One region of the Clostridioides sp. LIBA-7678 genome, then DNA from elsewhere that is predicted to be linked to it. Evidence: a T-box and tRNA genes for the amino acid it is inferred to sense, from the RefSeq annotation. Region 1 holds a T-box; the other holds one or more tRNA genes.
The links. The T-box of region 1 lies ahead of ileS (isoleucine--tRNA ligase). A T-box ahead of a tRNA ligase gene usually reads a tRNA of that ligase, here a tRNA-Ile.
Positions count from the first base shown of each region.

Region 2: it encodes a tRNA-Ile, which carries the amino acid that the T-box ahead of ileS (isoleucine--tRNA ligase) is inferred to sense. The anticodon was not compared.

Region 1 covers NZ_CP196987.1:3,041,536-3,056,844, forward strand. Annotated here, with positions in the region: gene ACTG46_RS14375 (TetR/AcrR family transcriptional regulator) at 170-742, shown strand; gene ACTG46_RS14380 (hypothetical protein) at 903-1,175, opposite strand; gene ACTG46_RS14385 (YitT family protein) at 1,287-2,159, opposite strand; gene ileS (isoleucine--tRNA ligase) at 2,457-5,564, opposite strand; T-box leader at 5,655-5,887, opposite strand; gene ACTG46_RS14395 (DivIVA domain-containing protein) at 6,062-6,589, opposite strand; gene ACTG46_RS14400 (YlmH family RNA-binding protein) at 6,624-7,409, opposite strand; gene ACTG46_RS14405 (YggT family protein) at 7,419-7,676, opposite strand; gene ACTG46_RS14410 (cell division protein SepF) at 7,695-8,153, opposite strand; gene ACTG46_RS14415 (YggS family pyridoxal phosphate-dependent enzyme) at 8,193-8,897, opposite strand; gene ACTG46_RS14420 (biotin/lipoyl attachment domain-containing protein) at 8,907-9,542, opposite strand; gene ACTG46_RS14425 (PTS sugar transporter subunit IIC) at 9,923-10,963, shown strand; gene ACTG46_RS14430 (PFL family protein) at 11,432-12,787, opposite strand; gene ACTG46_RS14435 (ACT domain-containing protein) at 12,814-13,083, opposite strand; gene ACTG46_RS14440 (hypothetical protein) at 13,374-15,290, opposite strand.
Region 2 covers NZ_CP196987.1:149,280-164,588, forward strand. Annotated here, with positions in the region: rRNA gene ACTG46_RS01025 (23S ribosomal RNA) at 1-2,426, shown strand, start outside; rRNA gene rrf (5S ribosomal RNA) at 2,626-2,742, shown strand; tRNA gene ACTG46_RS01035 (tRNA-Leu) at 2,748-2,836, shown strand; tRNA gene ACTG46_RS01040 (tRNA-Ile) at 2,848-2,924, shown strand; rRNA gene ACTG46_RS01045 (16S ribosomal RNA) at 3,035-4,537, shown strand; tRNA gene ACTG46_RS01050 (tRNA-Ala) at 4,593-4,668, shown strand; rRNA gene ACTG46_RS01055 (23S ribosomal RNA) at 4,942-7,838, shown strand; rRNA gene rrf (5S ribosomal RNA) at 7,953-8,069, shown strand; tRNA gene ACTG46_RS01065 (tRNA-Asn) at 8,076-8,150, shown strand; tRNA gene ACTG46_RS01070 (tRNA-Leu) at 8,156-8,241, shown strand; tRNA gene ACTG46_RS01075 (tRNA-Met) at 8,256-8,331, shown strand; tRNA gene ACTG46_RS01080 (tRNA-Glu) at 8,346-8,420, shown strand; tRNA gene ACTG46_RS01085 (tRNA-Gly) at 8,430-8,503, shown strand; tRNA gene ACTG46_RS01090 (tRNA-Val) at 8,509-8,584, shown strand; tRNA gene ACTG46_RS01095 (tRNA-Asp) at 8,590-8,666, shown strand; tRNA gene ACTG46_RS01100 (tRNA-Gly) at 8,677-8,751, shown strand; tRNA gene ACTG46_RS01105 (tRNA-Arg) at 8,761-8,834, shown strand; gene cdaA (diadenylate cyclase CdaA) at 9,749-10,588, shown strand; gene ACTG46_RS01115 (CdaR family protein) at 10,585-11,766, shown strand; gene ptb (phosphate butyryltransferase) at 12,072-12,974, shown strand; gene buk (butyrate kinase) at 12,996-14,075, shown strand; gene ACTG46_RS01130 (hypothetical protein) at 14,065-14,742, shown strand; gene ACTG46_RS01135 (4Fe-4S binding protein) at 14,785-15,000, shown strand; gene ACTG46_RS01140 (3-methyl-2-oxobutanoate dehydrogenase subunit VorB) at 15,029-15,309, shown strand, end outside.

The DNA of each region.
Region 1 (15,309 bases):
AGATATTGTTTTTATTTATTCAGTCGGTCGTACGACCGATTTAATTACTATTTTATATTTTGAACGAAAAAAAGTCAATAGATATAGATTCTTGCTTTATTGACAATAAATATCCATAAGCTTATAATGTTATTAATTTGTTATAAATATACATAGAAAGGTAGGTTTTATGAAAACAAACAATATGAAACAGGCTATTTTATCATCTGCAACCAATTTAATAGCCAAAAATGGAGTTCAAAATACTAGTCTTGCTGATATTGCAAAAGATGTAAATATAAGTAAAGGTACTTTGTATTATCACTACGCATCTAAAAATGATATTATATATGATATTGCAGACACTCATTTAGAAGTTATAACCAGTGCTATATTAAACTGTGTAAAAAACGTCAAATCAAAAAATTCTCAAATAGAAATGGTTAATTTAATCTTAGAGAAAATATCTACTATAGAAAGTCGTGGTAGAGTACATATGTATCTTATTTGTGAAGCAATTACTTCAAATGATGATTTGAAAGAAAGAATGAGATTAAAATATATTGAATGGAGAACTACTCTTAAATCTGAAATTGTTGAGTCCTTAGAAAAATACAGTAGAAGTGAAAATGAACAAGATGCTGAATCATTTTCCTTCTTACTTATGTCTATAGTAGATGGTTTAGTTGTCCAAAGCTTATTAAGGACAGAAAAAATACCTTATGAAAATATAGCTTCTTTTTTAATTAACCATTGGATTTAAATTTAATGCTTAATATGTAATAAAAGTGAACTATTAAATTCTTTGAATTTAACAGTTCACTTTCTTATTTATTATTAATAATTTTATTTAAAACATTTAATTTTTATTTAAACCTTCATGGAATCACAAAATAAAAATCTTTTATAAATTTTAAATATCTCTATTTATGTTCATGCATATGTCCATCTGAGTGTTCATGCCCATGTGTATGCGCATGCTCATGACTATGCTCATGAGTCCCTGAGAAACCATCCTCATGATTATGGTCGTGACCTACACCATTTACGTGTTCATGTCCATGCCCATGACTATGAGAATGTTGATGTGAATGCTCATGATTATCTCCTCCACAACAGCCTTCTCCCCCAGTTCCACAACATCCACTTGTGTGTGGATTATGGTGATTTCTTACTACAAATCTCTCTCTTAACATATTCTTATACCTCCTAGTATATTATTGAGTACTTCATGTACCCCATTAATTATAGTATACATCTAACTAGATGCAATCACAATACATATGGTATTTTTTAACATTGACATTTTAAAGAAACTTATCTTTAAAACCTCCTCCTTTTACTTCTTCCACATTATTAACAGAAATAAAGGCCTCACTATCCATATCATAAATCAAATCTTTAAATTTACCTATCTCATTTGCAGATATTATACAATAAATCATTTTTTTCTTATTTTGTGTATATGCTCCTTCTGCCTCTAGAAAAGTTACTCCTCTTCCCATCTTATTCATTATTACTTTGGATATTTCATCATATTTATTAGATATTAGAAGTATAGATTTTTTTCTATCAAAACAATCCTTTGCTATGTCCATTGTAAAAGAAATTATATACATAGCAATTAAAGTATACATTACCAACTTAGCTCCAAATAAAAATGCACCTGCACATACTACAAAGAAATTTATAAATAAAAATGTATTTTTCATAGGTATATCGTACTTTCTTTTCATTATAGCTGCTATTATGTCAAGACCTCCAGCAGTAGCTCTTGCTTTAAAAGTCAACCCCATACCTATTCCAGTTAAGGCACCACCATAAATACACTGTAGCATAGTGTCATCTATTGGAAAATATTTAGCAATATCCTGTGTTAATCCAAGAGCAACAGAAAATAACAGCATATTAACAAAGCTTATTAACAAAAATTTATTATCAAAATACTTTTTAGCTATAATAAATATTGGTATATTCATCAAAAAACTGGATATTCCTTGATTTATACCAAATAACTTATATAATATAACACAAATCCCAGCTACTCCTCCACTTAATAACTTGGCTGGTGCTAGATATAAATTTATTCCTATGGTTGATAGAATCATACCCAATATAATAAGACCATATTGTAAAAATATGTTATTATCAATACTTAGCTTTTTACTTTCACCATACATCAAAACGCACCCCTTTGCATAATAAATAAACCACCCTGCATTATACACAATAAATTTATAAATAAATTTATCAGAAGTAGTTTACTCTAAAATATTATTCATCCTCACTTAAACGTTTATTCACTAATATTCTATCACATACTATAAATAATTTATATGATTTATATAGATTTATTTACTGTAAATTTTGGAATATTTCAACATTTTATTGAATAGATAATTATACTGTATTAAAAAATCCCTATAGAAATTTATAAACTAATTTCTATAGGGATTTTAATTAACTAACTATTATTTTTATTTTTTTGTAACTTTTATACCTGTCATATGGTCATTTAAGTTTTGTTCTTCTAAAGATTTATCATCCACTCTGTTTATTTCTAAAGCTAAAGTCTCAGACTTGATATATTCATCGAAATGGTCAACAGCCTTAGCAATTTCATCATCACCACAGTAATCTATCACTATATTATCTAATACTTCAAAGTTATTAGATTTTCTTAATTGCTGTACTTTAGATATAAATTCTCTAGCATAACCTTCATCAACCAATTCTTCAGTTAACTTAGTATCTAGTATAACGAAAAGATTGTTTTCAACAGATACATTAAATCCTTCTTTAGCAGTTATACCTATTAACACTAAATCCTTATTAAACTCAAAAGCTTCACCATCTAAATCAACTGTTAAACTTTCACCATTTTCAAGTTTATTAACAGCTTCATGTGCATTTAATTTATTTAATGCTACTACAAATAAATTCATCTTAGCACCTAGTAATGGTCCTGCTGCCTTAAAGTTTGGTTTTAGACTAAAGTTCATGTACTCATCTAAGTCTTTAGCAAATACTACCTCTTTAACATTAAGTTCTTCTTTTATTAAATCAACTACATCACTTATTGTATCTTCAAACTTACCATCTACTAATACTTTTTGTAATGGTTGACGAACTTTTATTCTTTCAACTTCTCTTGAAGCTCTACCTAAAGTAACTAGATTTTTAGCTAAATCCATTTTTTCTTCTAATTTAGAATCCATTAATTCTTCATTAGGCTTAGGATATTCAGCTAAGTGAACAGATACTTCTCCTGTTAGATTTCTGTACATTTCTTCTGACATATATGGTGCAAATGGAGCTATAGCTCTGCAAAGACCATGTAATAATTCATAAGTTGTATTATATACTGCCTTTTTATCTTCTGTTAACTCAGTTGCCCAGAATCTTCTTCTTGAACGTCTGATATACCAGTTAGATAAATCATCATTTATGAAATCTTGTATCATTCTTAAAGTCTTATTTAATTCAAATATAGCTAAATTTTCTTCTACATCTTTCATTAATTTATTAAACTTAGATAGTATCCATCTATCAAGTTCTGGTCTATCTTTATATTCTACAAAGAATTCAGTTGGATTTATATCATCTGTATTTGCATATAAAGTGAAGAAGTTATATACATTCTTCATAGTTCCTATAAATTTACTTTGTATTTCTTTTAATCCATCCATATCAAATTTAGTTGGAGTCCATGGTGGAGAAACATATAGTAGATACCATCTTAATGCATCTGCTCCATATTGGTCAAATAACTCCATTGGGTTTACTGTATTTCCTCTTGATTTACTCATTTTCTTTCCTTCTTTATCAAGTACAAGGTCTGGAACTAACACACTCTTATATGGTGCTTTACCTAATACAAATGTTGATACTGCAAGTAATGAGTAGAACCAACCTCTAGTCTGGTCTATACCTTCTGATATATAATCAGCTGGGAATAATTGGTCAAAGTTCTCTTTATTTTCAAATGGATAGTGGTGTTGAGCAAATGGCATAGCCCCACTATCAAACCAACAGTCTATAACTTCTGTTACTCTTGTCATTGGTTTTCCACATTTTTCACATTTTAAATGTATATCATCTACATATGGTCTATGAAGTTCAACTGTCTCTGGATTTACATCTTCTATAGCTTTTTGAGCTAATTCAGCTCTTGAACCTACTGAATCTGTATGACCACATTCACATCTCCATATAGGAAGTGGAGTTCCCCAATATCTAGTTCTTGATATTGCCCAGTCATTTAGATTTTCTAACCAGTTTCCAAATCTCTTTTCACCTACAAAGCTTGGGAACCATTTTACACCATTGTTATTTTCTATTAATTTATCTTTAAGTTTAGTCATCTCTATATACCAACTTGGTTTTGCATAGTATACTAGTGGAGTTTGACATCTCCAACAATGTGGATAGTTATGAACTACTTTTTCTTTACTAAATAATTTATTTTCAGAAGCCAGCCATTTTATTATTTCAACATCTAGCCCATCTTCCATTACAAATTTACCTTCCCAAGGAGTAGCTGTAAATTTACCAGTTTCATCTACTGGTTGTACAACTGGTAAATCATATCTCTTACCTGTATTATAGTCATCTTCACCAAATGCTGGTGCTGTATGAACTATTCCAGTACCATCTTCAGTAGTTACATAATCTCCTACTGTAATGAAAAATGCTTTTTTGTCAACTTCTACAAAAGGCATTAATTGTTCATATTCTAATCCTTCTAAGTCTTTACCCTTCATTTCTTCTAAAACTTCATAATCTTCACCTAGTACTTTATTAGCTAAAGGTTTAGATACATAATATACCTCGTCACCTTTCTTAACTTTTAAGTAATCAACATCAGCATTTACTGTTAATGAAACATTTGATGGTAAAGTCCATGGAGTTGTTGTCCATGCTAGGAAATATTCCTCAGCATCTTTTTTCTTAAATTTAGCTATAACTGTATTAGTTTTTACTTCTTTATATCCTTGTGCAACCTCATGACTAGCAAGACCAGTTCCACATCTTGGGCAATAAGGAAGTATTTTATGCCCTTCATAGATATATCCTTCTTTGTTGAATTTATTAAGTATCCACCATACAGACTCTATATAGTTATTGTCTAAAGTTATATATGGATTATCTAAATCAACTTCATAAGCCATTCTCTCAGTCATTATTCTCCATTGTTTTTCAAATGAGAAAACTGATTCTCTACATTTTTGGTTGAACTCAGCTATTCCATACTCTTCTATTTGTTGCTTACTAGTAAGACCTAATTCTTTCTCTACTTGTATTTCAACTGGTAATCCGTGTGTATCCCAACCAGCTTTTCTCTTTACTTGATAACCAGACATTGTTTTATATCTACAAACTGAATCTTTAAGTGTTCTAGATAAAACATGGTGTACTCCAGGATTTCCATTGGCTGTAGGAGGTCCCTCATAGAATACAAAACTTGGGTCATTTTCCCCTTTTTCTAAAGTTTTTTCAAGTATATTTATATCTTTCCAATAATCAAAAACTTGTGCTTCTGCTTGTTTTACTGAACTGTCCACTAATGGCTTAAATTTCGCCATATAAATCACCCTTTCCTATAAATATTATAATTCCAAAATTTTTTATTCTTTCACATAAATTTAAATACTAAAAAACTCGCCCCCTTTAAACAAAGGGACGAGTTATAAATCGCGTTACCACCCTAATTCTATATGTGAACTTAATGCTATCCACATATAACACTCTAATAGTATAACGGTACTAACCGGCACAGCTTAATAGAATTTAATCGTTCAGCCTGCAGCTCAAGAGTGATTTTTACCTTTATAAATTCATTGGTTCTCAGCATACCCAATTCTCTGTAAAATTATCTAAAGATAATTGTCTCTATCAACGCTTTTAAAAATTTATCTGTGTTTATATGAAATTCTATAACAAATAATTTGAATAGTCAATATATTTTTGAAAAATATAATAATTTCTATTTTTCTCACATTTTTATCCTATTTTAAATTTTTGTTATAGATTTCTCAAACTTCTACAATAATTTCACCTAAAAATCCAATAAATCATAGCTTTATTCTAGAGTTGTAGCAGCTTCATCATTACTATAATTATACACTGTTGTTCCTTCAAATGCATTTACACATTTTTCATCTACATCATAAAAAATTTCATCAACACTTCTTATCTCATCTTCTAATAGTGATTTAAATTTATTTCTAAATATCTTAAATTCTTTAACTAAAGCATCATACTCTTTTCTTATCTCTATAACACGATTATTGGCTTGTTCTATAATTTGTCTAGCTTTTAAGTCTGCCTCTTCAACAATTATTTTAGCTTTTTTATTAGCCGCGCTACAAGTGTCTTCTGCTGCACTTTGAGCAGTTATTAGAGTAGCTTTTAATGTCTCTTCAATATTTTCATACTTGTTTACTTGGTCTTGATATAATCCTAATTTTTCTTTAAGAGCTGTATTTTCTCTACATAGAGATTCATAATCTTCTTTAATGATGTCTAAAAATTCATCAACCTCTTCATCTCTATACCCTCTTAAACCTTTTTTAAACTCTTTATTTTCTATCTCAATTGGAGTTAGCATTACATTTCCTCCCAGCTATAATTTAAATTAGTCCTTATACAATTAATCTTGCTTGAACTTTTATTTTACCTTTTTTAGTAATATCTCCTATTTGTGTTACATTAGCTCTTCCTTTGCCTCTAACAGAAATCAAATCATCATTTTTAACTATTTTAGAGGTTGAAGTTATCTTTTCATAATTGACATGGACTTTTTCTCCATTTATGTATTTTGCACTATCTTGTCTAGATATATTGTAAAGACCACTTATGACACAATCTAACCTATCTGAAGATACTGTAAATGATACTTCCTTATATTTTGAAGAACTATTAACAATGTTTTCTCTGGAAATTTCCTTTACAATTACATTATTTCTTGAAACTTTCTCCAAATTCACGATTATAAAATCGCAAATATCACTACTTACAATTACTTGACAAAAGCTATCATGTATAATTATATCTCCAATTTTTTCTCTTTTTATACCTAGACTCATAATTGCACCTAAATAATCTTTATGAGATATATTTTTAAATTTGAAATTCCCTTCTATCTGTAAAAATCTAAGAGTATCTTCTATATCCTCATATTCCATGTAAAATGGATAAATAAATACAGTGCTTCTTTCAGCTTGTTCATAACCTCCATCCACACTGTATTTTATTTCATTTGTAGAATTTAATATCGCTACAGCATTTTTCACTTCATATGGATTAAGAAACTCAGTAAACTTAACATCATAGTTTTTTATACAACTATTAGCCTTGTCTATTACTTTAAACATTTTATTTTTCAAGTCTATATCCTTTATGTGATTTGTTAATTTTAATTTATCCATTCTATCACCTTAGAATATAACCAATACTAATTGTCTTAGGAACATCAATAATACTATTGCAATTAAAGGAGAAAAATCTATAGGTCCGTTTGTGTATCTGTACATTATTGACCTTATTGGTCCTTCTATTGGCTCTGTAAGATTTTCTAAAATCTCGAAAATTTTGCTTTGTCTTCCATTTGGAAACCAAGTCATCAAGCTTTTTATAACTATCATCCATGCTATTATATCCAAAAGATAATAAAGTGCAATTCTTATTGTTCCCATATATTAACCGCCTTTTTACTATTTATTTTGCCAAGGGAAGAATGCTTTACTTTCTAATTCTTTTTTCATATTTGCATCTATATCCACATTGTTAGGAGCTAGTATAAATATTGATTTAGAAACCTTTTGTATACTTCCATCTAAAACATAAACTGCTCCATTCATAAAGTTAAATATAGATTTACGAACTTCAGAATTAGTCAACCCTTCCAAATTCACTATAACTGCCCTTCTTTGTTTTAGATGGTCTGCTATAGTTGCAGCTTCATCATAAACTTTAGGTTCAACTATTACAACTTTCATTTGACTTGTTGTATGTAAATTTACAATTTTATTTGCTTTTGCAGTACTAAATCCACTATTTATTTCTTCTTCTTGAACTATATCGTCCATACCACCTTCATATTCTTCTTCAATGTAATCTTCTTCTTCATCAACTATCCAGTTCTTAAATTTAGATATTATTCCATTTGACATTATTAACTTCCTCCTTAGAATTTATTCAGATTTGAGTAATTATTTTTTATTGTAGTTTCTTTCTCCAAAGATTGATGTTCCAACCCTAACAATGGTAGCCCCTTCCTCTATAGCAATCTCATAATCATGACTCATTCCCATTGACAAAGCATCCATTTCTACATTAGGTATATTTAGCTCTTTTATTTGTGTTGATAAATCTTTAAGACCTTTGAATACACCTCTTATTTCATTTTCATCTTCTATAAAAGGTGCCATTGTCATTAGACCTTTTATCTTTATATTTTTATATTTTTCTGACACTTCTTTGACAAAATCTATAACTTCATCTTTATCAAGTCCATGCTTAGATTCTTCTTTAGATATATTCACTTGTATTAAGCAATCTATCTCTCTATTTATTTGCTCTGCACGTTTTTGAATCTCTTCACATAATGCAATTCTATCTAAAGAATGTATCATACAAACTTTATCTATTATGTACTTAACTTTATTCGTTTGCAAAGTTCCTATCAAGTGCCAGTTTAATTTGTCACCTATAATATCATACTTTCTAGCCAATTCTTGTGGTTTATTTTCACCAACAGAAGTAATTCCTTCATTCATTGCCTCATTAACTAAATCCACATCCACAGTTTTTGTGACTGCTAAAAGGGTTATTTCTTCGCTATCTCGATTTACCTTTTTTGCAGCCTTTTCAATTTTACTTCTTATCTCAGATAAATTATCTTTAATAGAACCCATTACTATCACCTACTTTATCCTTATATTTGTGTTTATACAATTAGGTCTTAAAATTATTTTGTCATATAGATTAACACTTGTCACCCCATTTATGTCATTTTTATAATAATCCACAAATACAGAAGATTCATTTTCATAAGTTATTCCTTCTAATATGACAAATTTTACACTTTGTGATTGTTCATCAATTACATATACACCACGTTTATTGTCTTTTGTTTTTATAGAAGTTTTAGGTATTTTTAAACACTCCATCTGATTATATATTATATCAAATTCTTCGACACTTGTATCCTGATTTGAAACAATTTGGTTACTTATTTTTAATTTTAGCATTATTTTATTATTATTTTTATATATTTTGTAAACTTTTGCATCTATTTTTTTCTTACGATATTCAATTGCTACATTTTGATTTTTTTCAAAGTTCTTAGAATCTTCTTTACTTATGTATGCTGATAGATAATTGCTTTGGTCATTAGCATCTTTTTCTATATTTCCTTCTACATGAATCTTTGCATCAAATTTTTCTACTTTTAATACCAATGTATCTACATTTTTGCTAATAATCATTACTAAAACATTAAATACTAAATATATAAGAATACCAAGTATCATCAATCTGGTATATTTAATCTTTTTCAAAAACTCTCCCCCTATAAAATTTCTATCATTATAAGTACTTCTTCTAAAAAATGTTTATTCCTTTTTTATAGACTAATATTTTATGTATTAATAATTGTTTTTTTCATATTAAATTTATTTTTTATCAATCTTCCTATACAAGACTGTATTATTTATATATAATTATATTATAAAGTATAAGTTTAATTTACATTTTACATCTCAAACTTACTTTATATTCTTTTATAGTTATTTTTATTTTTAGATGCAATATAAAACCAATTAAAATTTAAAATGACTTTTGTTTTGTTGATATTAATTCATTTAGGCATTCATGCATTAGGATAACGTTATCACAACAAAGGTTTATGTCCTAAAAAAAATACAAGGAGGATTTTCTTATGTCAGAAATTTTATTAGGAACAGGTTTACTTTTATTGGTTCTATGTTGTTTCACAATTTTTAGTTACAAAGCTCCATATGGTATGAAAGCTATGGGAGCCTTAGCAAATGCTGCATGTGCTACTTTTTTAGTAGAGGCATTCAACCTTTCTTTACTTGGTGATGTTCTAGGTATGGAATTTTTTAGAAGTGTTGGTGCTGCTAATGGTAGTCTTGGTGGAGTTGCTGCTGCTATACTTGTACCTTTAGCTTTAGGAGTATCCCCAGTTTATGCAGTTTTAATAGGACTATCATGTTTAGATTTCTCTATATTATCTGGATTCGTTGCTGGATACTTTGTTTCTTTCTTAATTAAGTTTATAGAGAAAAAAGTACCACCTGGAGTAGATTTAGTAGTTGTAATACTTTTATGTGCTCCACTATCTCGTTTTATAGCATCAAATGTAGACCCATTAGTTAATAGTACACTATTACAAATTGGACAAGTTCTAATAGAGGCTACTAATATTAGCCCTATAATAATGGGAATTATATTAGGAGGTCTGATAACAGTGGTTGGAACATCCCCACTTAGTTCAATGGCTCTTACATCTATAATCGGTCTTACTGGTCTTCCTATGGCAATAGGAGCATTAGGAGCTTTTGGTTCAGCTTTTATGAACTCAACACTATTCGCAAGATTAAAGTTAGGTTCTAAAAAAGATATTATATCTGTTGCTATTGAACCCCTGACTCAATCAGACATAATTTCAGCTAATCCAATACCAATATATTCTACTAATTTCTTTGGAGGAGCTTTTTCTGGTATCATTGTAGCTTTGATGGGTCTTGTAAACATGACACCAGGTACAGCTACACCTGTGGCTGGATTTGCTATAATGTTTGCTTATAATCCAGTTAATCAAGTTCTTATAACAGCTGGACTATGTGCTTTATTTAATGTAATTGCAGGATTTGTAGGCTCAAAAATATTCAGTACCTTTAAAGTTCTTACTGCTGACAAAATACGTGGTACTGATGTAGAAGAAGAAATTGCTTAAATTTATAAGATTTATAAATTTATATTTTAAGTCAATATTTTAAATAGTAGAGTTTTATATTGTAGCAATTTTATTTATTGCAAGCGTTTTATTTTTTATTTATATTTATAATTATTATGTGTGTTGAATATTTAGATAAATTTTTATTTTTTAACTTTTTTATTTTTTAATTTAGTTTTTTATTTAGTTGATATACCAAACATCAAAAATTAGTATAATTACTATTAGATAGCATAACTTTTAAAATACATAAAAAATTTTATATTAATTAGATAGTATTAAAATAAAGCGATATATGACCATTTTACTAGGTTATATATCGCTTTATTATTATCATAATTTTAATAAATAATTTTAATAAATAATTTTTAGAATTATTGTTTTAATTATAATTTTTAATATAATATATGAATATCTTTAATTCAATCTTATAAATATTTATTTAAATATTACTATATGTAAACATACTTAGTTTTTAAATGAATGTATAGGAGCTGGAATTCTTCCTCCTCTTTGAGTAAATAACTCAGACGAATTTGTATTTATAGGCATTACTGGTGCTCGCCCTAAAAGACCTCCAAATTCCACCATATCACCTACGTCACATCCTGGAGCTGGTATAATTCTAACTGCTGTAGTTTTATTATTAATCATACCTATTGCTGCCTCATCAGCTATCATAGCTCCCAGTGTACCTGCTGTAGTACTTCCTGGAACAGCTATCATATCAAGACCTACAGAACAAATAGCAGTCATTGCTTCAAGCTTATCTATACTCAAAGCACCTTTGATAACAGCATCAATCATACCCGCATCTTCTGATACTGGTATAAATGCACCACTTAGACCTCCAACATGTGAGCAAGCCATAACTCCACCTTTTTTAACAGCATCATTTAAAAGAGCCAACGCTGCTGTAGTACCATGAGTACCAACAACTTCAAGACCCATTTCTTCTAATATATTTGCCACTGAGTCTCCAATAGCTGGTGTAGGTGCTAATGATAGGTCTATTATTCCAAATGGTACATCCAGTCTACTAGAAGCTTCTTTTGCTACCAATTGTCCAACTCTTGTAATTTTAAAGGCAGTCTTCTTAACTGTCTCTGCTACAACATCAAATGGCTCTCCTTTTACCTTTTCTAAGGCTCTTTTAACAACCCCAGGACCACTTACACCGACATTTATTATCCTATCAGCTTCACCAACACCATGGAAAGCTCCTGCCATAAATGGATTATCTTCAACTGCGTTACAGAATACTACTAGTTTTGCACAACCAAATCCCTTTGCATCTTTCGTTAATTCTGCAGTTTCTTTTATAATTTCTCCCATTTCTTTTACTGCATCCATATTTATACCACATCTTGTAGAACCTACATTTACTGAAGCACATACCTTATTTGTACTTGCCAAGGCTTTTGGAATTGATTTAATTAATATCTTATCACCCTTTGTATACCCTTTTTGAACCAATGCTGAGAATCCACCTATAAAATCTATACCTAAATCCTCTGCAGCTTTATCTAATGTCTGTGCAAACTTTACATAGTCACTTTCATCTGTTGCACCTGCAATAATAGATATTGGAGTTACTGATACTCTCTTATTTACAATTGGAATACCATATTCACGCTCTATTTCTTTTCCAACTTTTACTAAGTCTTTAGCAGAATTCATAATCTTGTTATATATTTTCTCTCTAGCCTTATCTCCATCAGGGTCTATACAATCTAATAAAGAAATCCCCATAGTTATAGTTCTTATATCTAATTGTTCTTCATCTATCATTTTGATTGTCTCAAGTATATTTCCTACATTCACTATTATCACCTCCCTATTACTGTTTTTTACAGATTATGCATTGAGTTAAATATTTCTTCTCTTTGAATTTTTACATCTACTGATAATTCTTTTCCTCTTTTTATTAAGTCTTCAACCGTTTGCTCAAAAGAATTTAATGCTTTCTCTAAATCAACTATCATAATCATTGTAAAATACTCTTGTAATATCTTTTGTGAAATATCTACTATATTAATATTTTGCTTGAATAACTCATCACTGATTCCTGCTACTATACCTGGTTTGTCCTTTCCAATTACTGTTAAAATTGCTCTCATGATAATATCCTCCCTTATTTTTTTATAAATCTTACATTTTTACAAATTGAACTTTTTATTAGCATATATTTCATTTATTTGTTAGTAAATCACTTTTTATGTATATATTTAATATATTTTAATACCTATACCTTCATTTGTCAATTTTTTTTCAATATTCTATTATTTTTATACTATTTAGTCAAATTATATGTATTGTACATTTTATTGATAACAATATATAGTTTTCATAATAATGAAAGGTATCACTTAACAAACTCATAATTTGATAAGCAATACCTTTCTAAAAATTATTTTTTTATTTTTATGAATCTAATTATATTTTTTCTTGTGCCAGGATTTACAATCAATATAGAGCAAAACATAGTTAAACTTAACACTCCAATTAAAATGAAACTCTCTTTTCCAATGCTATATTTTTTAGGTGATAATTTAGTATTAGTTTCATCTTTTTTTTCATTATTGTGATTTACTTGATTATTTGTTTTTGATTGATTATTATTCATATCTAAATTGTCATTATAAAAATCTTCATTATAAAAATATGATTGATTATTAGTGCTAAATACAGTTTTTTGTTTTAGGCCTTTATTATCATTTTCTAAGATAAAACTTTTATTAGATTTATCCTCATTTTTTAACTCATCTTCATTTTTTAAAATCTCATCTTTTTCTTCATCACTAGTTATATTATTATCATCGTTATCTTTTGGAGGATTCTTACTTGTAGTACTGCTAGAATCAGATTCTATATTGTTGTCATTTGGAGTATTAGGAGTTTTTTCATCATTACTACTATTATTATCTTCTTCTCTATCTGGGTCATCTCTTCCTCCTCCTCCACGGTCACCACCAGCATCGTCATTTTCTTGTTCATCATCTGGTGTAATCTGATTATTCCCCCCTCCTAATACAAATCCAGGTTTTAAAAATATATTTGAATACCCATCTCTTAATCCACCTTCTACTTTTACTCTAAAACATCTCAACTTAAAATCTTTAAAATTAATTATGACTTGATTTGTAATATACTCTAGTTCACTGCTTATCCAACTTATACCATCATCAGAATATTCCACAAATACCTTTTTTGCATTATATGGCATGTCATAATCTAAGACAGCTGTATAACCATATTCTCGGTTTCTAAAATACACAACTAAATTATTTATAGGCTCCTTATTTCTAATAGAGATATTTATAACTGGAAAAACATCTTGATTTAATACTATATTTTTTTCATTTAGAATATTTTCATCAAATTTACCTCTTATAATAAACTCTAGATTTTTATTTAAATCAGTATAGTAATTTGATAAATCCCACTCTACATTTATATTTGCAATTTTTCCACTTGAAGTTTTTAGACTTACTTCTTTTGGGAGCTCTACATCCTCAATTTTATCATCTTTTGTTAATATCAATTCCTCTTCAAATACACTAATGCCTCTAAGATTACATCTTATAATATTATAATCTTCATCTTGTGGTATGTCTGGCATTATTACATTCCCATCACCGATGATATAAACAATCTTAGTTTTTGATACAATTGATTCGCCTTTTGTATTATTTGCGATTGTGTTTTGTTGGTTATTCTTATTAACAATTACTGATGTACTCTCTATTTCCACTTCTCCATTACAGTAAATACCTACAGCATCTTTTCCATTAACCTCAATTATTCTAGATTCTACCTTAATATCATTTTCTGAATAAATTCCTATTGCGTTATCTCCACTTGCACGTATATTACCAGTTTTTCCATAATATGTAGCTAGAACTAATTTAGCTTCTTTCTCTACATATAAAGCAGTTCCATTCAGTGCAACTATATTATCTATTCCTATATTTAATTTGCCTCCCCTTTCTACATGTATTACACCTTCATTCCCTCCTTCTCCAATTATATTTAACTTATTACCACTAATATTAAAATTACCTTTATCTTTTATAAGTATTTTATATTGGTTTGTATCTATTGTGATATTAGTCCCATAGGGAATACTAAATCCAAAATAATTATCTATTACCATATCACATGTAAGAGAATAAACTATGTCTCCCTCATTATCTTCATTTTTTACAATCCAATTTTTAAAATCATCCAAACAATTGTCTTCTTGAGAAAAGCTCTTCTTTGGTAAAATTATAAAAATACTTACTAATAAAGTTATAAGAAGAAATATCTTATTTTTTTTATTCATTTTTTTCTCCTATTTGATT
Region 2 (15,309 bases), 1.3 Mb from region 1:
ACCTAGTGACCGATAGCGTATAGTACCGTGAGGGAAAGGTGAAAAGAACCCCGGGAGGGGAGTGAAATAGAACCTGAAACCCTGCACTTACAAGCTGTGGAAGCACATTTCTTGTGTGACCGCGTACTTTTTGTAGAACGGGCCAACGAGTTACGTTAAGTAGCAAGGTTAAGTACTTAAGGTGTGGAGCCGTAGCGAAAGCGAGTTTTAACTGAGCGTTCAGTTACTTGACGTAGACCCGAAACCGGGCGACCTACCCATGAGCAGGATGAAGCGAAAGTAAAATTTCGTGGAGGTCCGAACCCACGAGCGTTGAAAAGCTCGGGGATGACTTGTGGGTAGCGGTGAAATTCCAATCGAGCCCGGAGATAGCTGGTTCTCCCCGAAATAGCTTTAGGGCTAGCCTCAAGGTGAGAGATACGGAGGTAGAGCACTGAATGTCCTAGGGGGTATTGCACCTACCGAAGACTATCAAACTCCGAATGCCGTCATCTTATACTTGGGAGTCAGACTGTGGGTGATAAGATTCATAGTCGAAAGGGCAACAGCCCAGATCGTCAGCTAAGGTCCCTAAATGTAAGTTAAGTGGTAAAGGATGTGGGATTGCACAGACAACCAGGATGTTGGCTTAGAAGCAGCCACTCATTCAAAGAGTGCGTAATAGCTCACTGGTCGAGTGATCCTGCGCCGAAGATTTCCGGGGCTAAAACTTACTACCGAAGCTACGGCATCATTATGATGGGTAGGGGAGCTTCCCATACGGGTTGAAGCATGACCGTAAGGACATGTGGACAGTATGGGAGTGAGAATGTTGGCATGAGTAGCGAGATGTGGGTGAGAATCCCACAGGCCGTAAACCCAAGGTTTCCAGGGGAAGGTTCGTCCGCCCTGGGTTAGTCGGGACCTAAGCTGAGGCCGAAAGGCGTAGGTGATGGACAACAGGTTGATATTCCTGTACTACCGATAACCGTTTGAGAGATGGGATGACACAGTAGGATAAGCTAAGCACACTGTTGGTTATGTGTGCCCAAGCATTGAGGCAGTCAGAGTAGGTAAATCCGCTTTGATAATGCTGGGATGTGATGGGGAGCGAAATTTAGTAGCGAAGTAGCTGATTTCACACTGTCAAGAAAAGTCTCTATCGAGGTTAAAGGTACCCGTACCGCAAACCGACACAGGTGGGTGAGGAGAGTATCCTAAGGCCCGCGAGAGAACTGTTGTTAAGGAACTCGGCAAAATGACCCCGTAACTTAGGGATAAGGGGTGCCACCATCCGGTGGCCGCAGAGAATAGGCCCAAGCGACTGTTTACCAAAAACATAGGTTTCTGCTAAGTCGCAAGACGATGTATAGGAGCTGACGCCTGCCCGGTGCTGGAAGGTTAAGGGGATCTGTTAGAGCAATCGAAGCAGTGAACTTAAGCCCCAGTAAACGGCGGCCGTAACTATAACGGTCCTAAGGTAGCGAAATTCCTTGTCGGGTAAGTTCCGACCCGCACGAAAGGCGTAACGATTTGGGCACTGTCTCAACAACAGACTCGGTGAAATTGTAATTCCGGTGAAGATGCCGGATACCTGCGACAGGACGGAAAGACCCCATGGAGCTTTACTGTAGCTTGACATTGGGTCTTGGTACTACATGTACAGGATAGGTGGGAGGCTTTGAAACCAGGACGCCAGTTTTGGCGGAGCCATCCTTGGGATACCACCCTTGTAGTACTGGGACTCTAACCATAGGCCATGAATCTGGTCTTGGGACACTGTCAGGTGGGCAGTTTGACTGGGGCGGTCGCCTCCCAAAAGGTAACGGAGGCGCTCAAAGGTTCTCTCAGTACGGTCGGAAATCGTACGTAGAGTGTAAAGGCAAAAGAGAGCTTGATTGCAAGACATACAGGTCGAGCAAGGATGAAAATCGGACTTAGTGATCCGGTGGTTCTGCGTGGAAGGGCCATCGCTCAACGGATAAAAGCTACCCTGGGGATAACAGGCTTATCTCCCCCAAGAGTCCACATCGACGGGGAGGTTTGGCACCTCGATGTCGGCTCATCACATCCTGGGGCTGTAGTAGGTCCCAAGGGTTGGGCTGTTCGCCCATTAAAGTGGTACGCGAGCTGGGTTCAGAACGTCGTGAGACAGTTCGGTCCCTATCCGTCGCAGGCGTAGGAAATTTGAGAAGACCTGTCCTTAGTACGAGAGGACCGGGATGGACGTACCTCTGGTGTACCAGTTGTTCTGCCAAGGGCATGGCTGGGTAGCTATGTACGGAATGGATAAGCGCTGAAAGCATCTAAGCGCGAAGCCAACTTCAAGATAAGATTTCCCACCGCAAGGGTAAGACCCCAGAAAGACTATCTGGTTGATAGGTCGAAGGTGTAAGTGCAGCAATGTATTTAGCTTATCGATACTAATAGGTCGAGGACTTGACCAAATTATTTGATGTCCATTCAATAAAATATATGTGTAGTTTTTAGAGTGCTAACTCTATATATTTAAACTTGTCAAAACTTATAGATTTTTAATACTTTTTTAATTAAAAAATCGAATAAAAAAAGTATTGACACAATAAGACAAAGATGTTATTATAATACTTGTCTTAGAAAAAAATTAAATGAAAATTTAGACAATAATCTGGTTATAATAGCAGAGAGGATACACCTGTTCCCATTCCGAACACAGAAGTTAAGCTCTCTAGCGCTGATGGTACTTGGTGGGAAACTGCCTGGGAGAGTAGGACATAGCCAGGTGATGTGCCGAAGTGGCGGAACTGGCAGACGCACAGGACTTAAAATCCTGCGGGACTTACCTCTCGTACCGGTTCGATTCCGGTCTTCGGCACCACAAATTATTGTGGGCCATTAGCTCAGTTGGTTAGAGCGCCCGGCTCATAACCGGTAGGTCTGGGGTTCGAGTCCCTGATGGCCCACCACAATAATTTAAAGAACTTTGAAAATTAAACAGTAGGTTAATTTATAAAACAAGAAACAAACCATAAAGCCAGATATTTTGATAACAATAGTATCTGAGCCTGATAAACTTTTATTTGAGAGTTTGATCCTGGCTCAGGATGAACGCTGGCGGCGTGCCTAACACATGCAAGTTGAGCGATTTACTTCGGTAAAGAGCGGCGGACGGGTGAGTAACGCGTGGGTAACCTACCCTGTACACACGGATAACATACCGAAAGGTATGCTAATACGGGATAATATATTTGAGAGGCATCTCTTAAATATCAAAGGTGAGCCAGTACAGGATGGACCCGCGTCTGATTAGCTAGTTGGTAAGGTAATGGCTTACCAAGGCGACGATCAGTAGCCGACCTGAGAGGGTGATCGGCCACATTGGAACTGAGACACGGTCCAAACTCCTACGGGAGGCAGCAGTGGGGAATATTGCACAATGGGCGAAAGCCTGATGCAGCAACGCCGCGTGAGTGATGAAGGCCTTCGGGTCGTAAAACTCTGTCCTCAAGGAAGATAATGACGGTACTTGAGGAGGAAGCCCCGGCTAACTACGTGCCAGCAGCCGCGGTAATACGTAGGGGGCTAGCGTTATCCGGATTTACTGGGCGTAAAGGGTGCGTAGGCGGTCTTTCAAGTCAGGAGTGAAAGGCTACGGCTCAACCGTAGTAAGCTCTTGAAACTGGGAGACTTGAGTGCAGGAGAGGAGAGTGGAATTCCTAGTGTAGCGGTGAAATGCGTAGATATTAGGAGGAACACCAGTTGCGAAGGCGGCTCTCTGGACTGTAACTGACGCTGAGGCACGAAAGCGTGGGGAGCAAACAGGATTAGATACCCTGGTAGTCCACGCTGTAAACGATGAGTACTAGGTGTCGGGGGTTACCCCCCTCGGTGCCGCAGCTAACGCATTAAGTACTCCGCCTGGGAAGTACGCTCGCAAGAGTGAAACTCAAAGGAATTGACGGGGACCCGCACAAGTAGCGGAGCATGTGGTTTAATTCGAAGCAACGCGAAGAACCTTACCTAAGCTTGACATCCCAATGACATCTCCTTAATCGGAGAGTTCCCTTCGGGGACATTGGTGACAGGTGGTGCATGGTTGTCGTCAGCTCGTGTCGTGAGATGTTGGGTTAAGTCCCGCAACGAGCGCAACCCTTGTCTTTAGTTGCCATCATTAAGTTGGGCACTCTAGAGAGACTGCCAGGGATAACCTGGAGGAAGGTGGGGATGACGTCAAATCATCATGCCCCTTATGCTTAGGGCTACACACGTGCTACAATGGGTAGTACAGAGGGTTGCCAAGCCGTAAGGTGGAGCTAATCCCTTAAAGCTACTCTCAGTTCGGATTGTAGGCTGAAACTCGCCTACATGAAGCTGGAGTTACTAGTAATCGCAGATCAGAATGCTGCGGTGAATGCGTTCCCGGGTCTTGTACACACCGCCCGTCACACCACGGGAGTTGGAGACGCCCGAAGCCGATTATCTAACCTTTTGGAAGAAGTCGTCGAAGGTGGAATCAATAACTGGGGTGAAGTCGTAACAAGGTAGCCGTATCGGAAGGTGCGGCTGGATCACCTCCTTTCTAAGGAGAATTGCCTACTGTTTAATTTTGAAAGTTCTTTATGAACTTCATATTTGGGGGTGTAGCTCAGTTGGGAGAGCACTTGCCTTGCAAGCAAGGGGTCAGGAGTTCGACTCTCCTCATCTCCACCATTTAAGAGCATATTACTTAAATCTTTGATTTATCTAGTAGACTCTTACATTGCACTTTAAGCAACAGAATAAACTGAACGAATGTGAAGTTTGTTTGTTGGCGACGTGCGTTAGCACTTTAAGCAACGGGATTTATCCGTTGGCGTTGTGCGTTAGCACTTTGAAAACTGCATATATATTTAGTGATATGACATCTAATTTGTAATATATAAAGCTGATAACTTTTAAAAATTATCAAGTTGATAGACTTTAATCTATCAAACCTTTTTAACTGGTCAAGTTATTAAGGGTGCAGGGCGGATGCCTTGGCACTAGGAGCCGATGAAGGACGTGATAAGCTGCGATAAGCTTCGGGGAGTTGCACGTAAACTTTGATCCGAAGATTTCCGAATGAGGAAACTCACTTAGAGTAATGTCTAAGTATCATTAAGTGAATACATAGCTTAATGAGGGGAACTCAGGGAACTGAAACATCTAAGTACCTGAAGGAAGAGAAAGAAATTCGATTCCGTAAGTAGCGGCGAGCGAACGCGGAAGAGCCCAAACCAATAAAGTTTTCTTTATTGGGGTTGCGGACATATCATAACGAAGAGGTATCGTAATTGAAGAGGTTTGGAAAGACCCACCACAGAAGGTAATAGTCCTGTATGTTAAACGAGAAAACTTTAGATATGATCCAGAGTACCACGGGACACGTGAAACCCTGTGGGAAGCAGGAGGGACCACCCTCCAAGGCTAAATACTACCTAGTGACCGATAGCGTATAGTACCGTGAGGGAAAGGTGAAAAGAACCCCGGGAGGGGAGTGAAATAGAACCTGAAACCCTGCACTTACAAGCTGTGGAAGCACATTTCTTGTGTGACCGCGTACTTTTTGTAGAACGGGCCAACGAGTTACGTTAAGTAGCAAGGTTAAGCACTTAAGGTGTGGAGCCGTAGCGAAAGCGAGTTTTAACTGAGCGTTCAGTTACTTGACGTAGACCCGAAACCGGGCGACCTACCCATGAGCAGGATGAAGCGAAAGTAAAATTTCGTGGAGGTCCGAACCCACGAGCGTTGAAAAGCTCGGGGATGACTTGTGGGTAGCGGTGAAATTCCAATCGAGCCCGGAGATAGCTGGTTCTCCCCGAAATAGCTTTAGGGCTAGCCTCAAGGTGAGAGATACGGAGGTAGAGCACTGAATGTCCTAGGGGGTATTGCACCTACCGAAGACTATCAAACTCCGAATGCCGTCATCTTATACTTGGGAGTCAGACTGTGGGTGATAAGATTCATAGTCGAAAGGGCAACAGCCCAGATCGTCAGCTAAGGTCCCTAAATGTAAGTTAAGTGGTAAAGGATGTGGGATTGCACAGACAACCAGGATGTTGGCTTAGAAGCAGCCACTCATTCAAAGAGTGCGTAATAGCTCACTGGTCGAGTGATCCTGCGCCGAAGATTTCCGGGGCTAAAACTTACTACCGAAGCTACGGCATCATTATGATGGGTAGGGGAGCTTCCCATACGGGTTGAAGCATGACCGTAAGGACATGTGGACAGTATGGGAGTGAGAATGTTGGCATGAGTAGCGAGATGTGGGTGAGAATCCCACAGGCCGTAAACCCAAGGTTTCCAGGGGAAGGTTCGTCCGCCCTGGGTTAGTCGGGACCTAAGCTGAGGCCGAAAGGCGTAGGTGATGGACAACAGGTTGATATTCCTGTACTACCGATAACCGTTTGAGAGATGGGATGACACAGTAGGATAAGCTAAGCACACTGTTGGTTATGTGTGCCCAAGCATTGAGGCAGTCAGAGTAGGTAAATCCGCTTTGATAATGCTGGGATGTGATGGGGAGCGAAATTTAGTAGCGAAGTAGCTGATTTCACACTGTCAAGAAAAGTCTCTATCGAGGTTAAAGGTACCCGTACCGCAAACCGACACAGGTGGGTGAGGAGAGTATCCTAAGGCCCGCGAGAGAACTGTTGTTAAGGAACTCGGCAAAATGACCCCGTAACTTAGGGATAAGGGGTGCCACCATCCGGTGGCCGCAGAGAATAGGCCCAAGCGACTGTTTACCAAAAACATAGGTTTCTGCTAAGTCGCAAGACGATGTATAGGAGCTGACGCCTGCCCGGTGCTGGAAGGTTAAGGGGATCTGTTAGAGTAATCGAAGCAGTGAACTTAAGCCCCAGTAAACGGCGGCCGTAACTATAACGGTCCTAAGGTAGCGAAATTCCTTGTCGGGTAAGTTCCGACCCGCACGAAAGGCGTAACGATTTGGGCACTGTCTCAACAACAGACTCGGTGAAATTGTAATTCCGGTGAAGATGCCGGATACCTGCGACAGGACGGAAAGACCCCATGGAGCTTTACTGTAGCTTGACATTGGGTCTTGGTACTACATGTACAGGATAGGTGGGAGGCTTTGAAACCAGGACGCCAGTTTTGGCGGAGCCATCCTTGGGATACCACCCTTGTAGTACTGGGACTCTAACCATAGGCCATGAATCTGGTCTTGGGACACTGTCAGGTGGGCAGTTTGACTGGGGCGGTCGCCTCCCAAAAGGTAACGGAGGCGCTCAAAGGTTCTCTCAGTACGGTCGGAAATCGTACGTAGAGTGTAAAGGCAAAAGAGAGCTTGATTGCAAGACATACAGGTCGAGCAAGGATGAAAATCGGACTTAGTGATCCGGTGGTTCTGCGTGGAAGGGCCATCGCTCAACGGATAAAAGCTACCCTGGGGATAACAGGCTTATCTCCCCCAAGAGTCCACATCGACGGGGAGGTTTGGCACCTCGATGTCGGCTCATCACATCCTGGGGCTGTAGTAGGTCCCAAGGGTTGGGCTGTTCGCCCATTAAAGTGGTACGCGAGCTGGGTTCAGAACGTCGTGAGACAGTTCGGTCCCTATCCGTCGCAGGCGTAGGAAATTTGAGAAGACCTGTCCTTAGTACGAGAGGACCGGGATGGACGCACCTCTGGTGTACCAGTTGTTCTGCCAAGGGCATGGCTGGGTAGCTATGTACGGAATGGATAAGCGCTGAAAGCATCTAAGCGCGAAGCCAACTTCAAGATAAGATTTCCCACCGCAAGGGTAAGACCCCAGAAAGACTATCTGGTTGATAGGTCGAAGGTGTAAGTGCAGCAATGTATTTAGCTTATCGATACTAATAGGTCGAGGACTTGACCAAATTATTTGATGTCCATTCAATAAAATATATATGTGGTTTTTAGAGTGTTAACTCTAAAGAAACTAGTATTACTAGATTCTAAAAGCTTAATAGAAATATTAAGCATAAAGATTATGTGGTTACAATAGCAGAGAGGATACACCTGTTCCCATTCCGAACACAGAAGTTAAGCTCTCTAGCGCTGATGGTACTTGGTGGGAAACTGCCTGGGAGAGTAGGACGTAGCCACGTTAATGTTCCAAGGTAGCTCAACGGTGGAGCAACCGGCTGTTAACCGGTAGGCTGTGGGTTCGAGCCCCACCCTTGGAGCCAAAAAAGCCGAAGTGGCGGAACTGGCAGACGCACAGGACTTAAAATCCTGCGGGACTTACCTCTCGTACCGGTTCGATTCCGGTCTTCGGCACTTATAAACAATATCGCGGGGTGGAGCAGTTGGCAGCTCGTCGGGCTCATAACCCGAAGGTCGTAGGTTCAAGTCCTGCCTCCGCAACCATTAAAAATCAAAAAGGCTCGTTGGTCAAGAGGTTAAGACACCGCCCTTTCACGGCGGTAACAGGGGTTCAATTCCCCTACGAGTCACCAATTAAATATGCGGGTGTAGCTCAATGGTAGAGTTCTGGCCTTCCAAGCCAGCTGTGAGGGTTCGATCCCCTTCACCCGCTCCAAAAATGGGACCATAGCTCAGCTGGGAGAGCGCCTGCCTTACAAGCAGGGGGTCACAGGTTCGAGCCCTGTTGGTCCCACCATTTGCGGCCTGGTAGTTCAGTTGGTTAGAATGCCAGCCTGTCACGCTGGAGGTCGAGGGTTCGAGCCCCTTCCAGGTCGCCAAACTAAATAAGCGGGAATAGTTCAGTGGTAGAGCGCAACCTTGCCAAGGTTGAAGTCGCGAGTTCGAATCTCGTTTCCCGCTCCATAATAACTTGGGTGCATAGCTCAGCTGGATAGAGCAACGCCCTTCTAAGGCGTGTGTCCGGGGTTCGAATCCCTGTGCGCTCATTAAGAAAAGTTTACTATATTTTATAGTAAACTTTTATATTGTTTAAAAAGACACAGGATACATGTATATTACCTGTGTCTTTTTCTTTATAAACTTTAAACCTTCTAAGAGTTACAGTATATTCATTAATATTGTAAACATATAAATGCTAATGTATAATAGTTTACAAGACGTTTATAAAAGTTCTAGTTAGAAAGAATCACTAACTATAGGATAAAGTCTATATACATTATATTGTATACTTTATAGTATTAATATATTAGAATGATTAATTAATTTATAAATTAATTGTACTTATATAATGAATTATGAAAAATTAAGTATTATAGAGAATTGACAATGTAATGTAACATTTATAGGTTATACTAAATGAATTATAATAGTATAGGTAATAGATGCATAAGTCTAAGAATATGCGTGTTATTTTACCTATAGAAAATAATTTCTAATAGTATTTGTAGCAGTATATTAAAATAAATTTATCTATACTAGTTATAAAGCAGATTATTATTTTAAGGCAAGAATTACATTAATAAGTTAATAAGATAATATTTATGATAGATAATGTTTCAGTTATATAATTAATGAGCAGATTATAAAATTTATTTTAGTAAATATATATTAATTAATGATATATTAAATAGGTTCTATAGCATAAAACTGTGTTAAGGCGCGAGTACTATTTTGTATTCGCGCCTTGATGGTTTGAATTATTTGACCTAAAACTAACTTTAATAAAAATATACATTTATTGAATCAATATTTTTTATGTCTTTAGAGATTATTTAACAATCTCGAACCATAAAATTAGAATTATTTACACAAAAGTTAAATAGTTTGTATAGAGTTAGATTTATATAGTATAATACATAGTGTAAATAATTAAGAAGTTATCAAACAGGAGGATAAAACTGTGTTAGATATAAATTCTTTTTTAAATGGATTTTTTAATATAATATTAAGAATGAGTATATATGATTTAATTGACATATCTATAGTAGCGTATATTTTTTACAAAATATTTATGTTTATAAAAGATACAAGAGCAGAACAAGTATTTAAAGGGATAATATTTCTTTTACTAGCAACTCAACTTAGTAACACTTTTAAACTGCATACCGTTTATTGGATATCTCTTAAAGCTCTAGATTATGGAGTTATAGCTGCCCTTATAATTTTCCAGCCAGAATTTAGAGCAGGACTTGAGCATATAGGAAGAGCAAAATTTAATTTATTTGGAAAGAATGTAAATACATCAGAAGAGACTCTTAATAGAAATATAGAGGAAATTGTAGAGGCATTATATTCACTTTCTAGACAAAAGATAGGCGCTCTTATCATAATGGAAAGAGAAACTAGAATAAGTGATATAATAAATACAGGAACTATTATTGATGCTGAGATTTCTAGACAGCTATTAATAAATATATTTATACCAAATACACCACTACATGATGGAGCTGTTGTAATTAGAGATTCCAAAGTAAAGGCAGCTGCATGTTTTTTACCTCTGACAGAAAGTAAGGATTTAAGCAAAGATTTAGGTACTAGACATAGAGCGGGAATAGGTGTAAGTGAAGTATCTGACTGTATTACACTGATTGTGTCTGAAGAAACTGGAGGCGTTTCAATCGCTAAATCAGGTAAGTTATATAGAGATATCTCTAGAGAAAGAATGATGAATATATTACGTAGTAATCTAAAAACAAATACAGAAACAAGAAGTTTTTTCAAAGGTGGTATATTTAAATGATAAATAGACTGAAAAATAATACCAAAATAAAAATAATATCATTTTTAAGTGCAATTGCATTATGGATGTATGTTATGGCTGTAGTTGACCCTGAAGAAACTAAAGGGTTTGAGGATATACCTGTATCTATAAGTAACATGAGTGATTTAAAAGATAAAAATCTTGTTATATATCCAGACGAAAAATTAACAGCAGATGTATATATAAAAGGTAGTTTATCAAAGGTACAAAGTGTAAAAAAAGAGGATATACATGTGTATGGAACTATTGAAGACCCAATACAAGGACAGAAAGAAGTATATTTAAAAGCAAATATTCCTCAAGGTGTCACTATAGAATTTAAACATGATGTTTTAGTAGTGAATCTTGAAAAAAATATAAAAGAAAAAAGAGATATAAAGGTAGAAGTAAGTGGAAATTCAAAAAGAAATATAAATAAAATTGAACTTAGTAAGAATATTGTCGATGTTTCGGGACCGAGAAGTCTGGTTAATGAAGTCAAAAGTGTAAGAGCTAACTTAGATGTTGGAAATCAAACAGAGGACTTTTCTAAAAAATTAGAATTAATTCCATTGAATAGTAGTGGAACAAAGGTTGAAGGTGTAACATTAAGCTCATCTTTTGTAACTGCACAAATAGAATTATTAAAAGAAAAGACTGTACCAATAAGAGTGAACTTGAAGGATGGTAAAGATAATGATGCACTGAAAAACTATAAATTAAGTGCAGAACAAGTTACAATAAAAGGAAAAAAAGAAAATATAGACAAAATAAATTATATTAAGACAAAACCTGTTGATTTAGCTGATTTAGCTGATGGAGGAGAAAAAGAAGTGAGTTTAGAGGTTCCAGAAGGTATAACTCTTGAAGACAGTTCTATAACAATAAAATTAAATGAAACAAAACAGTTAAGTGCAGAGTTTCTATACAATGTAGGGGATATTGAATTAAGAAATATACCAGCAAATATGGATAATCCAAGTATAATTTCTGATGTAAATATAAAAGTTGTAGTAGAATCGACAGAAGACTTAAGCAAGTTAAATAAAAAAGATATTTCATTGTTTATCGATTTATCGCAAGGACCTGAAGAAGATAGTAAATACAAAGTAAAATATGAAACAACATATCAATTTAAAAAAATAAATATAGAACCTAATATTGTTGAAGTGGAATGAACAAATATTTCGAATATTTAGTTGTTACAAGATGCGACAAAAAAACCTATAAAATTAAGTTTGTTAATTTTATGTTTTTGTTGCATCTTGTTTATTTTAGTTATATTATAAAATAAGGACAATGAGATATTTGTTAAATCTAAAAAGTACTAGAAATTATGAAAAAAGACTGATAAATAGATTTAAATAAATATTTTTGAATTAAATATTTCAATTATCCCTAGGAAAACGTTGCTGAACGAGTTATAATTTAATTGAGATATAAAAAGTTCTATTTCAAAAAATTCAAGATGAGGTGGAAATGCATGAAAAGCTTTGAAGAAGTAATTAAGTTTGCAAAAGAAAGAGGACCTAAAACTATATCAGTAGCATGTTGTCAAGACAAAGAAGTTTTAATGGCAGTTGAGATGGCTAGAAAAGAAAAAATAGCAGATGCTATTTTAGTAGGTGATATAGAGAAGACTAAAGAAATTGCAAAAAGCATAGACATGGATATCGAAAATTATGAACTGATAGATATAAAAGATTTAGCAGAAGCATCTCTAAAATCTGTTGAATTAGTTTCACAAGGAAAAGCCGACATGGTAATGAAAGGCTTAGTAGACACATCAATAATACTAAAAGCAGTTTTAAATAAAGAAGTAGGTCTTAGAACTGGAAATGTATTAAGTCACGTAGCAGTATTTGATGTAGAGGGATATGACAGATTATTTTTCATAACTGACGCAGCTATGAACTTAGCTCCTGATACAAATACTAAAAAGCAAATCATAGAAAATGCTTGCACAGTAGCACATTCATTAGATATAAACGAACCAAAAGTTGCTGCAATATGCGCAAAAGAAAAAGTAAATCCAAAAATGAAAGATACAGTTGAAGCTAAAGAACTAGAAGAAATGTATGAAAGAGGAGAAATCAAAGGTTGTATGGTTGGTGGACCTTTTGCAATTGATAATGCAGTGTCTTTAGAAGCAGCTAAACATAAAGGTATAAATCATCCTGTAGCAGGAAGAGCTGATATATTATTAGCTCCAGATATTGAAGGTGGTAACATATTATATAAAGCTTTAGTATTCTTCTCAAAATCAAAAAATGCAGGAGTTATAGTTGGAGCTAAAGCACCAATAATACTAACTTCTAGAGCAGATAGTGAAGAAACTAAACTTAACTCAATAGCTTTAGGTGTTTTAATGGCAGCAAAGGCTTAAATTTAAGGGGGAAATAGGCAAATGAGCAAAATATTTAAAATCTTAACAATAAATCCTGGATCGACATCAACTAAAATAGCTGTATTTGATAATGAGGATTTAGTATTTGAAAAAACTTTAAGACATTCTTCAGAAGAAATCGGAAAATATGAGAAAGTGTCAGACCAATTTGAATTCCGTAAACAAGTAATAGAAGAAGCTCTAAAAGAAGGTGGAGTAAAAACATCTGAATTAGATGCTGTAGTAGGTAGAGGAGGACTTCTTAAACCTATAAAAGGTGGTACTTATTCAGTAAGTGCTGCTATGATTGAAGATTTAAAAGTAGGAGTTTTAGGAGAACATGCTTCAAACTTAGGTGGAATAATAGCAAAGCAAATAGGTGATGAAGTAAATGTTCCTTCATACATAGTAGACCCTGTTGTTGTGGATGAATTAGAAGATATTGCTAGAATTTCTGGTATGCCTGAAATAAGCAGAGCAAGTGTAGTACATGCTCTAAATCAAAAGGCAATAGCAAGAAGATACGCTAGAGAAATAGGTAAGAAATACGAAGATATAAATCTTATAGTTGCTCACATGGGTGGAGGAGTTTCTGTTGGAGCTCATAAAAATGGTAGAATAGTAGATGTTGCAAACGCATTAGATGGAGAAGGTCCTTTCTCTCCAGAAAGAAGTGGTGGATTACCAGTAGGTGCATTAGTAAAAATGTGCTTTAGTGGAAAATATACTCAAGATGAAATTAAAAAGAAAATAAAAGGTAATGGTGGATTAGTTGCATATTTAAATACTAATGATGCTAGAGAAGTTGAAGAAAGAATTGAAGCTGGTGATGAAAAGGCTAAATTATTATATGAAGCTATGGCATATCAAATCTCTAAAGAAATAGGAGCTAATGCAGCAGTTCTTAAGGGAGATGTAAAAGCAATACTATTAACTGGTGGAATCGCATATTCAAAAATGTTTACAGAAATGATTACAGATAGAGTTAAATTTATAGCAGATGTAAAAGTTTATCCAGGAGAAGATGAAATGATTGCATTAGCTCAAGGTGGACTTAGAGTTTTAACTGGTGAAGAAGAGGCCCAAGTTTATGATAACTAATGATAAAAGAATAAGAATCATAACTGGTCACTATGGAAGTGGTAAAAGTGAATTTGCGATGAACTATGTTATTAAATTAAGAGATATGGTTTCTGGCAAAGTTGCTATAGCCGATTTAGATGTGGTAAATGTATACTTTAGAACTAGAGAAAAGAAAGAACTAATGAAATCTTTAGGTATACAACCAATTGATAGCTCAATCAATGCTCCAACATTAGACTTACCAGCAGTATCAGCAGAAGTAATGTCTCCTATGGTGGACAATTCATACAATTCTGTTATAGATTTAGGTGGAGATAATGTAGGTGCCAGAGTTATAGGAAGATTTAGTCATTTGTTAAAAGAAGGCGACTATGATATGCTTTTTGTAATAAATGCAAATAGGGAGAAAACTCAAACTTCTGAAGAAGTTATCCAATATATAAAGGAAATAGAAAAATCTTCTAAGTTAAAGGTAACAGGTCTAATTAATAATACTCATCTTATTAGATTTACTACTATTGATGACGTTTTAAGAGGACAGAAAGTTGCAAAAGAAGTTTCTGAGAAATGTAATATACCTATAAGATATGTTGCATGTTTAGAAAATCTTGTTGAACAGTTACCAAAAGACATAGAAGGAGAAATTTTTCCTATAAAATTATATATGAGAGAAGATTGGATGTAGTTTGAGCTCAAATATATAGAAAGTTTAAGGAGGCTTAGGTAAATGGCTAAAGGAAAAGTATCTTTTAATGAAGAACGTTGTAAAGGTTGTGGATTATGCGTTGAAGCATGTCCAGTAAAAATCATACAATTAGACTCAAATGTAATAAACAAAAAAGGGTATAACCCAGCAACTGTTTTTGAAATGGAAAAATGCATAGGATGTGCAAGTTGTGCAACTATGTGTCCAGATGTAGTTATAACAGTAGAAAGAGATTAATTTAATTAATATTTAAGGGGGAATTTTAATGGCTAAGATACTTATGAAAGGTAACGAAGCATTTGGAAAAGCAGCTATAGAAGCTGGTTGCAAATATTTCTTCGGTTACCCAATAACTCCACAAAGTGAATTACCAGAATATTTATCAAGAGAGTTACCAAAGATAGGTGGAGCGTTCGTTCAAGCTGAATCAGAAGTTTCTGCAATAAACATGGTTTATGGTGGAGCAGGTGCAGGAGCAAGAGTTATGACTTCTTCATCTTCACCAGGAGTTGCTTTAAAACAAGAAGGTATAACATATGCAGTAGG